Regions from separate parts of the Roseburia amylophila genome, predicted to be linked through region 3. Evidence: a T-box and tRNA genes for the amino acid it is inferred to sense, from the RefSeq annotation. Region 3 holds a T-box; the other regions hold tRNA genes.

Region 1 (3,285 bases), on a different contig from region 3:
AAATCATCCAAATCACTTTCATCATCAAAGTCTACACCCTGAAAATAATGATTGCCGCAATTTTTAAATAAGTTCTTTACATAAGAGGTACTGGATAAAATTCTCGACTGGGATACATCCTCTGCCTCAAGATAAATATGATAGGTTATCTTCACCTGATTTTCTGCCATGGTATCTTACCTTCCTTCTTCTGCCTTAATCTGCTCTAAGAACAGCATTTCTAATTTATAATCCCGGTCCGGTTCCAACTTTTCCATATTCTTCTTTGGAATGAAGCCGCCAGCCATTGCCGGATGTCCGCCACCGTTTCCATAATCTGCTAATGCCTTTGCTACAACTCTTCCGGCATCTACATGATTGAATGCACTCCGGACAGAAAACTTAATGCCATCAGAACGGATTGCATAAATCACGGAAATATTAACTACATCAAGAGATAAAATAAAGTCTGAAATAATTGCAATCAGCGCATCCGGACAATCAAACGGAATCGATGCAAATCCCACATCATCATAAATGTGGATATTATCGATTGCTGCACCATATGCCTTTAAATCAGAAAACTCCATTACATTTACATACATGGATTTTAACTCTTCCACATCTGCCATTGGATAGATGTATGCAAACATATCCACATCAAGCTTTGTTGTACCACGAACAAAGTCATCCGTATCCATCTTGATGCCATATGCCAGTGCTGCCGCCACATCCCGGCTCATTGGTGTATTGGTAAGATAAAAATACTCTGCAATCATTGTGGCACAGGCTCCTACACGGCGCACATCTTTATAAGCATATTCACAGGCAATTACTGTCGGATGATGGTCAATACATGCCACCTCATCCCCGATAAAATCGGTCAGATTCGTATTATATTTCTGGGAGTCTACGGTAACAATATAGTCCTCTTTCTTCATATCATCCAAATCTTCTTTAGACAAAATATCAATATGAAATGTATCAAACATCTTTCTTGTACTCAGGCGTTCAATCTTGCCATCATAACAGATATCTGCTTTAATCCCATGGTAATTTAAAAAATGCTGTAAGCCAAAGGCACTGGCAATCGCATCCGGATCTGGAAAATTATGTGTCTGAATATAAGTTCTGTGTCCTCTTAATAACTCTACTAATTGTAAGGGATCCATGTTTTATCTCCTGGTATGATTTCTTCTTATTTTAATATAGAAAGCGGATTATTTTCCTTCTGGAATTTTAAGGCAAACAAAGCTGCCCCATAGCATAAAATTCCAATCAGCATAAATATCACTTTACCGGAAATTATTCCAACGACAATCTCTGCTGCTGCAACAATTCCATGCAGCCAGACAGGAAGGTTATGCAGACATGCAGCAAGTCCCGCTTCAATCAACACTACAATACATACGCTCACTACCGGCATCTTCCATACCAGTATACCCAGAACAATTTCCAATACGGCAAAAACCACAAATACACATAACATAATCAGCGCGCTGTTTTCCTTTAATTCTGCAATCGTAAACTGACTGTTCTTCTTTGCATAATTTTTCTTTGCGCTGTTGATTTTCTTCTTCATATTCTTCTTACTGTCCTCAGTTTTCTTTCCCCCTGAAACAAATTCCTTCACTTCCATGAAAAAAACTTCCTCCTTGTAATGATTTCCCTTTTCATAAGCCGGTTCATCTTTCTCCGGTTCTTACACATCTACGCTCATTATACCAAGTAACCATTGAAAGAACAACTTTTTTCAAAAAAACATTGCAAATTTATTTTTTTCTATATATAATATTATAGTATGATTTTAATAAATAAAGGGTTGTCTGAGAAAAATATTTTATTTCGCATATAGCCAGATTATTCTGCTTCCGTGGCTCAGTTGGTAGAGCGGCGCATTCGTAATGCGTAGGTCAGGGGTTCGAGTCCCCTCGGGAGCTTTTTTTGTTGTCTAAAAATAATCTAAAAATAGTATTGACATTTCTCTTTCAATTTCTCATAATACTCCTTAGTGAGTTTATTATTATTAAACTTCAAATACATTATTAGCTTCATTTTGTAAAAACTATGTAAAATCACTTTTCATGGAAAGGAAGTACAAAATGGATATTGGAAATAAAATCAAGGAGCTGCGGATTCTCTACGGTCTCACCCAGCAGGAACTGGCTGACCGTCTGGAATTATCCAAAGGATTTATCTCCCAGTTAGAGCGTAATCTTACGTCTCCTTCCGTGGGTACACTTTTAGATATTATCCAGTGTCTCGGCACTACGCCGGCAGAATTTTTTGCAGATGATGAACCTGCACAGCTTGTCTTTAAAAATGAAGATTATTTTGAAAAAGAAGATGCGGAACACAGGAGCTTAATCGAATGGATGGTTCCCGGTGCCCAGAAAGATATGATGGAACCGGTACGACTGACGCTGAAGCCCGGCGGCACATCAGACATCTATCTTCCACATGAGGGAGAAGAATTCGGCTATGTACTTAAGGGCTCCATTAAAATCATATATGGTACCCGTACTTATACTGCAAGACAGGGGGAGTCTTTTTATCTTAAGTCCAATAAAAAGCACCATATCGAAAATACCGGCAGGAAAGATGCCGTTCTTATCTGGGTTACAAACCCGCCAAGTTTTTAGGAGGTTATGATGGGCAAGAAATTAATACAATTAGAAAATATTACCAAAACTTATGACGGAAATATGATTTTGGATGACTTAAATCTTTATGTAAAGGAAAACGAATTCTTAACACTGCTGGGACCTTCCGGCTGTGGAAAGACTACTACCCTGCGTCTTATCGGTGGTTTTGAGACACCGGACACCGGACGTATTATTTTTGATGGAAAAGATATTACTTCTCTTCCGCCAAATGAGCGTAAATTAAATACCGTATTCCAGAAATACGCACTTTTTACCCATATGAGCATTGCAGATAATATTGCTTTTGGTTTAAAAATCAGCAAAAAAAGCAAGGCTTATATTCAGGATAAAATCAAATATGCCTTAAAGCTTGTAAACTTAGACGGTTATGAAAACCGCAGCATTGATTCCTTAAGCGGTGGCCAGCAGCAGCGTATTGCCATTGCCCGTGCCATTGTAAATGAACCAAAGGTGCTCCTTTTAGACGAGCCTTTGGGCGCACTGGATTTAAAAATGCGTCAGGACATGCAGTACGAACTGATTCGTCTGAAAAATGAACTTGGCATTACTTTTATCTATGTTACCCACGACCAGGAAGAAGCCCTTACCATGTCAGACACCATTGCTGTCATGAATCAGGGCTATATCCAGCAGATTGGTA
Region 2 (3,285 bases), on a different contig from region 3:
CCCGTCTCTAATGTTGTAATTCCTATTTGAACGGATGCCGGCGTATCCTCTGCCTTTACCAGTAGTCCGGCAGCATCTCCCATAAATAAGCCTGTCATCATAGTCAATGCCATCAAAAATGCCAGACATCGTTTTTTTCGGTTTCTTCCCATATTTCCTCTCCTTTTTTATTCTATTTCTTTTGTTCACACAGTTTCTATTTTAAGAAAACGCTTAAAATTTTGCAACCAATTCTTCCAAATTGTGATTTTATCTTCCTGATTGTCGATAAAAAATGATTTTTATTTTCTTTCAATATGATATACTTGTTTCGTATCCGGTGTTTTTTACTTTTTATATACAGGAGAATAATTATGCTGATTTACTTATGCGAAGATTCTGAAAGCGATGCCTTACGGCTGAAACATCATCTGAATACATATGCCACGAAACATCATTGTAATATGGAGATTCTACTTTTTTCTTCGGGCGAAGAGATGATTCAATATTATAAGGAAGAAAAGCGTTATCCGGCTCTGCTGTTTTTAGATATCTATATGAATAGCCAGGACGGTGTGGAAACAGCACGTATCCTTCGCTCACTGGGCTATGAGGGTGGCATTATTTTCACCACTTCTTCTACGGAACATGCCATGGCAAGCTATGAGGTAAATGCTCTTTACTATCTGCAAAAGCCTTACTCACACACAGATTTTCTCAATGCCATGAGCCGCTGCGATACTCTTTTAGAGGAATCCAATGAAGTATTTACCTTTTCTGTCCGTAGGAAGGAATATTCTCTTCCTTACTCAGATATTCTCTTTTTTGAAACCGGGCAGCACAATGTCCTGCTGCACGCTATATCAGAGACTTTTACGATTCCCGGAAACCTGACACAGCTTACCGAAGACTTTGCCTCTGTTGCCTGTTTTCTTCCGGTTGGCCGCAGCTATCTGGTAAACTTAAATCATGTCACCGGAATTCTACAGCACGACCTTATTATGGAAGACCACTCCATTGTGCAGATTCCTTTCCGTAAACGTGACGAGGTAAGCAAGGCCGTTAATAGCTGGTTTGCAAAGCTTGAGAAAGAGCCAACTCATCCCGGCTTATCCTAGGGCCAGATATTTCCCATGTTTCCAATGTACTCCTATTGTGAAAATGTTACAGACTTGTTACAATTCATTTGTACTTAGCTAAGACATGATTTCAAAGAAAATAAGGAGGACGAAACTATGTGTTTTAATTTCAATAGCTGTTCCGAGTTATTTAACACAATCTGCAAATTATTCAGACTCGGATGTTAATATGTTTTATGCGATTTGCATAATCACCAAAAAGGCTGTAACCCTTGAAAATTCAAGGGTTACAGCCTTTTTCCCAGTTAAGCTGGCAACGGGAATCGGACCCGTGACCTCCGCACTACCAATGCGACGCTCTACCGACTGAGCCATGCCAGCAATTCTGTCGGAACTAATCCCGACTTGTAATACTATACTATAGAGAGCTATGATTGTCAATACTTTTCTACAGCATAATGTCAGATTTTTCTTTGCTATGCTCAATCTTCATATTTAACTTCCGGAACGGAATTGCAATTACAAGTCCAATCAGAAGTGAGATTATAATATAGATGCCCAAGATGCCGAGGCATTTCCAATAAGTCATTCCATACATACCACCGATGGTCTCCCGGAGTGCATCCATTCCATAAGGGAATGGGAAGAAACGGTAAATCCGCTGATAGATTGCCGGCAGTACTTCAATTGGGAAGGAACCGCCTGCTCCTGCTACCTGGATAACCATAATGACTACCGCCAAAGCCTCTCCGACATTTTCAAAGGCTACCGTTAATGCGTACATAAATAAGGTAAATACAAAGCTGCAGCATGCGCAGGCAAGCCAGAATAAGAATGGGTTATGGCATTGTATCTTAATATAAAACAAATCTCCCAGTGCAGTAATCAATGCCTGCACCTGTCCAATCAGGAAGAATGTAATATATCTTCCAAAGAATTTCTGGTAAGGTTTTGCATCCGGTATTTTCTCATCCGGAAGTACCTTTACATGAATGATTGCCACCAGAATCAACGCGCCTACCCACAATGCCAGTACCGTATAGAACGGTGACATTGCCGAACCATAATTGGAAATCGGATAAATCTCTTTCGTCTCCATATTGACCGGAGAAGATAAGAAATCTCCTAACAAAGTCGGGTCGGTCTCTAAGATTTTCATCAAAGCCTGATACTGGTCACTGATTTCCAGAGCACTGAGACTTGTAATCACACTGTCAAGTCCGGTCTTCATTTCCTGTGCTGCTGCCAATGAATCACTTAAGCTTTCATTTCCCTTATCGAGGGTTTCACTATAAGCATCCAATACTTCCGATACTTCATCAAAATCTCCATCGACACCATTTAAAATTGCCTGTGTCTGATTCAGTGACCCCTGCATGGACTGAATGGTTGTCTCCAGCTGACCTTTTACCGAATAGTCAAACGTATCTTTTAAAGCTTTTATTTTGGTCTTACAGGAAGTTATTTCGGTAGATATTTCAGTGTTTAAAGTATCCTTTGCAGTATTTAAATCTGTGACATTATTCTGGACACTGTTTAAATCTGCTTCAATTTTATCTAACTGTGCCTCGATTTCTGCAATCTGACCGGAAACACTTTCATCATCCTTCCAGTCTGCCACACTATTTTCAAATAACTGACGGATCAGCGGCATCATATTAATTGCGCTCTGTAGTCCGCCGGAAGATAAATCACCATAGTTATCCAACTGATCTAAGGCATTCTGTATCAGCGTATTGATGTTGTCAAGGCTGTCGGCTGCTGTATTAAGATTTGCTGAAATAACCTCAGCCAAAGCACTGGCATTAAGGCTGCCGGAATTCAAAGCTCCCTGCATGGTATTTACCGTATTTGAACCATCATCTACCATCGTATTCAGATTCGGCAGCATAACCTGTGTCGTATCAATCAGGCTGGATGCCGAATTGGTAATGCTGACAAAAGAATTCAGCAATGCAATATAGCCGTCCAAATCTCCGCTTAAATCATTAAGCTGTGTCAGAAAAAGATTTATCATAGAGCCGGAATCCATTCCATTTTCTACCATGACATCATTTACCTTTAACATGACTTCTGCCAGAGTGCTGACAAAGGTTGCATTTACCTGTTCCTGCACTGCCGTTTTTGCCTTGGATGTAATCTTTGGTGCAATGGCATTTTTCTTCTCATTTTCATAATAAATAATCTGCGGATTCTGTACTTCTCCGTTAAGGAAGCTTATCATTTT
Region 3 (3,285 bases):
ATGTATGGTTTAAAATTAGCTGGTGTTGATATGAACCGTAAAATGTTAGCTGAGATGGCTGTAAATGATGCAGAAGGATTTGCAACATTAGCAGAGCTTGCAAAAACAAAACTTGCTTAATTTTAAGAAGTGGACAAGTTATAAAAGAGGATTGTGGTTATTCGCAATCCTCTTTTTTGATGTTTGGTTCATTTGAAGTTTTTGCGGAAGCATCCTGCCCGGAAGCTTCTTTTTTGATGGAATCCAAATCTTCTCTTAAAGAGTAATGATTCTTAAGTAAGCGGTATACCATGGTATAAGCCCAGATGAGAGCCGGGACAACTACAGTGGCATAGATGGAAGCCTTAAGACAGTTTGTGGCAAAATCGCTTCCAATCAATGCAAAAACAAGAGTGGAAACATAGAGGGCAACTAAGAGTACAACACCGATAATTGCAAGAATCTGTTTTGTCTTTTTCATATATGACCTCAACTTTCTTTGATGACCTGTTTTTAGAAAAAAGCAATATACATTATTTTAACATTTGACAGCGGATAGTCAATCAGAAAATGTAAAGTTGCAGAGGATAAATACTTGAAAAAAGCACAAAATATGCTATACTGAAACAAGCGTTATACGACTAAATATGGATTAAAGGATGGATATGAACAATGGCATTATTAGAAGAATGGCAGAAGATTGCTTATGATCAGCAGGCAGATAGAGGAAAATTACAGAAGTTCTGGCAGAGATATTTTATGTTAGAGAAGGGCGTATATGAGAAGCTTTTAACAAACCCGGATGAGAAGGTAGAAGGAACTGTAAAAGAGCTGGCAGAGAAATACGACCTCAGCATTATGGATATGACTGGATTCTTAGATGGAATCAATGACAGCCTGGTAACACCAAACCCAATTGATACTATGGAAGAGGATACCAAGGTAAGCCTTGCATTCGATAAAGAAAAATTATACAAGAACATGGTAGATGCCAAAGCTGACTGGCTCTATGAATTACCACAGTGGGATGAAATTTTTGATGCAGAAACCAAGAGAAAGCTTTATTTAGAGCAGAAGAAATCCGGCACTGTTGTAGTTGGAAAGAAAGTCGGAAGAAATGATCCGTGTCCTTGTGGAAGTGGAAAGAAATATAAATTCTGCTGCGGAAGATAAGAATAAAATATTTTGGAAAACATTTGGAAAATATTTCACAGAAAAACTCTTTACATAGCAGAAAAAAGAGTATACAATAGCTTTTGTCAAAAGGACAAAACAAAGAAGAGACGAGTAGCATAACAGGAAGTCAAAGAGAGGAATACATTTGGTGAGAGTATTCTGATGGAGTGTAATGTGAAGACCAGCTCTGAGTGACCCTAATCCGGTCCGGTGATTCCGTTATCATCAGAATGAGCGGTTGTACGATAAGTACAGCAAGCAGGGTGGAACCACGATAGAGTATCGTCCCTGATGCATAAAATTTATGCATCAGGGATTTTTTATTTTACAGGAAATTGCTTTCCTGTAAAGTGAAAAACGCTCCGCGAGGATGCGCACTGCGGCGTATAAGGTAAATGTCGCATGCGACTGCCGCAGGCGCGAGAATGTGCCAAGGCACATTCTTTATTTACGCGAGTAGCGAGAAAAATCGCATGCTTGCATGCAGATTTGGCGAGCACCGCGATAACTCGAGAAACTCGCAAAGCGTGTTTCTCGTAGTTTTAATACCAATATAATAAGAAAAGGAGACTTGAACATGAAAATCACATTAAAAGATGGCTCAGTAAAAGAGTACAGTGAAGCAAAATCAGTCTATGATATTGCAGCAGATATCAGCGAAGGCCTTGCAAGAGTTGCATGCGCCGGTGAAGTAGACGGAGAAGTGGTGGATTTACGAACCGTTCTTGACAAGGACTGCAATTTAAATATTATAACAGCAAGTGATGAAGAAGGATTAAAGGTAATCCGCCATACTGCATCCCATGTGCTGGCTCAGGCGGTAAAGAAATTATTCCCGGATGCAAAGATTACAATCGGACCGGCAATTGAAGATGGATTCTATTATGATTTTGATCATGCCCCATTTTCAAGAGAAGACCTCGATAATCTGGAAGCAGAGATGAAGAAGATTATCAAGGAAGGTCATGAATTAAAACGATTCACACTTCCAAGAGAGGAAGCAATCAAATTCATGCAGGAACGTAATGAGCCATACAAAGTAGAACTGATTGAAGAATTACCAGAGGGAGAAGAAATTTCTTTCTATGACCAGGGTGGCTTCGTAGATTTATGTGCTGGCCCACATCTGATGACAACCAAGGGCGTAAAGGCATTTAAGCTGACATCATCTTCCATGGCATATTGGAGAGGTAATTCTGACAAAGCAAGATTACAGAGAATTTATGGTACTGCTTTTAATAAGAAGGAAGAGTTAAAAGAATACTTAGAGAAATTAGAAGATGCCAAACGCCGTGACCATAACAAACTTGGCCGTGAAATGGGATTATTTACCACTGTTGATGTTATCGGACAGGGACTTCCTTTATTTACACCAAAGGGAACCAAGATGATTATGAAACTGCAGCGTTGGATAGAAGACTTAGAGGATAAAGAGTGGGGTTATGTACGTACCAGAACTCCGCTGATGGCAAAGAGTGACCTCTATAAGATTTCCGGACACTGGGATCACTACATGGATGGAATGTTCATTTTAAATAAGGACAGCGACGACAAAGAGACAATGGCACTGCGTCCGATGACCTGTCCATTCCAGTATTATGTATACATGAATGAACAGCACTCTTACAGAGATCTGCCATATCGGATGTCAGAGACTTCTACATTGTTCCGGAATGAGGACTCCGGAGAGATGCATGGACTTACCCGTGTCAGACAGTTTACTATTACAGAGGCACATATTATTCTTTGCCCGGAACAGGCGGAAGAAGAACTTACCAGATGTACTGAACTTTGCCATTATGTAATGACTACACTTGGTATCGATGGAGATGTTACTTACCGTCTGTCCAAATGGGATCCGAACAACAAAGAAAAATATCTGGGCGACGAAGCATATTGGAACAGCACCCAGCAGTATCTGCGTGATGTTATGGATAAGAATGGCATCAAGTATACAGAAGCAGATGGGGAAGCTGCATTCTACGGACCAAAGATTGATATTCAGGCAAAGAATGTATATGGAAAAGAAGATACCATGGTTACCATCCAGCTTGACTGTGCAAGTGCAGAGAAGTTTGGCATGTACTATATCGATGAGAAGGGTGAGAAAGTACTTCCTTGGATTATCCA

The links. A T-box is a leader RNA that pairs with one kind of tRNA and senses whether it is charged. The one in region 3 lies ahead of thrS (threonine--tRNA ligase), so its partner is inferred to be a tRNA-Thr.
Region 1: it encodes a tRNA-Thr, which carries the amino acid that the T-box ahead of thrS (threonine--tRNA ligase) is inferred to sense. The anticodon was not compared.
Region 2: it encodes a tRNA-Thr, which carries the amino acid that the T-box ahead of thrS (threonine--tRNA ligase) is inferred to sense. The anticodon was not compared.

Annotation. Positions count from the first base shown of each region.
Region 1 covers NZ_JAOQKI010000009.1:29,929-33,213, forward strand. Annotated here, with positions in the region: gene OCV43_RS07305 (hypothetical protein) at 1-170, opposite strand, end outside; gene OCV43_RS07310 (DHH family phosphoesterase) at 177-1,151, opposite strand; gene OCV43_RS07315 (hypothetical protein) at 1,178-1,618, opposite strand; tRNA gene OCV43_RS07320 (tRNA-Thr) at 1,847-1,919, shown strand; gene OCV43_RS07325 (helix-turn-helix domain-containing protein) at 2,082-2,621, shown strand; gene potA (spermidine/putrescine ABC transporter ATP-binding protein) at 2,631-3,285, shown strand, end outside.
Region 2 covers NZ_JAOQKI010000015.1:27,124-30,408, forward strand. Annotated here, with positions in the region: gene OCV43_RS10180 (DUF4097 domain-containing protein) at 1-152, opposite strand, end outside; gene OCV43_RS10185 (LytR/AlgR family response regulator transcription factor) at 354-1,097, shown strand; tRNA gene OCV43_RS10190 (tRNA-Thr) at 1,367-1,439, opposite strand; gene OCV43_RS10195 (YhgE/Pip domain-containing protein) at 1,507-3,285, opposite strand, start outside.
Region 3 covers NZ_JAOQKI010000005.1:164,275-167,559, forward strand. Annotated here, with positions in the region: gene rplT (50S ribosomal protein L20) at 1-120, shown strand, start outside; gene OCV43_RS13840 (hypothetical protein) at 158-460, opposite strand; gene OCV43_RS04790 (SEC-C metal-binding domain-containing protein) at 652-1,152, shown strand; T-box leader at 1,246-1,448, shown strand; gene thrS (threonine--tRNA ligase) at 1,733-3,285, shown strand, end outside.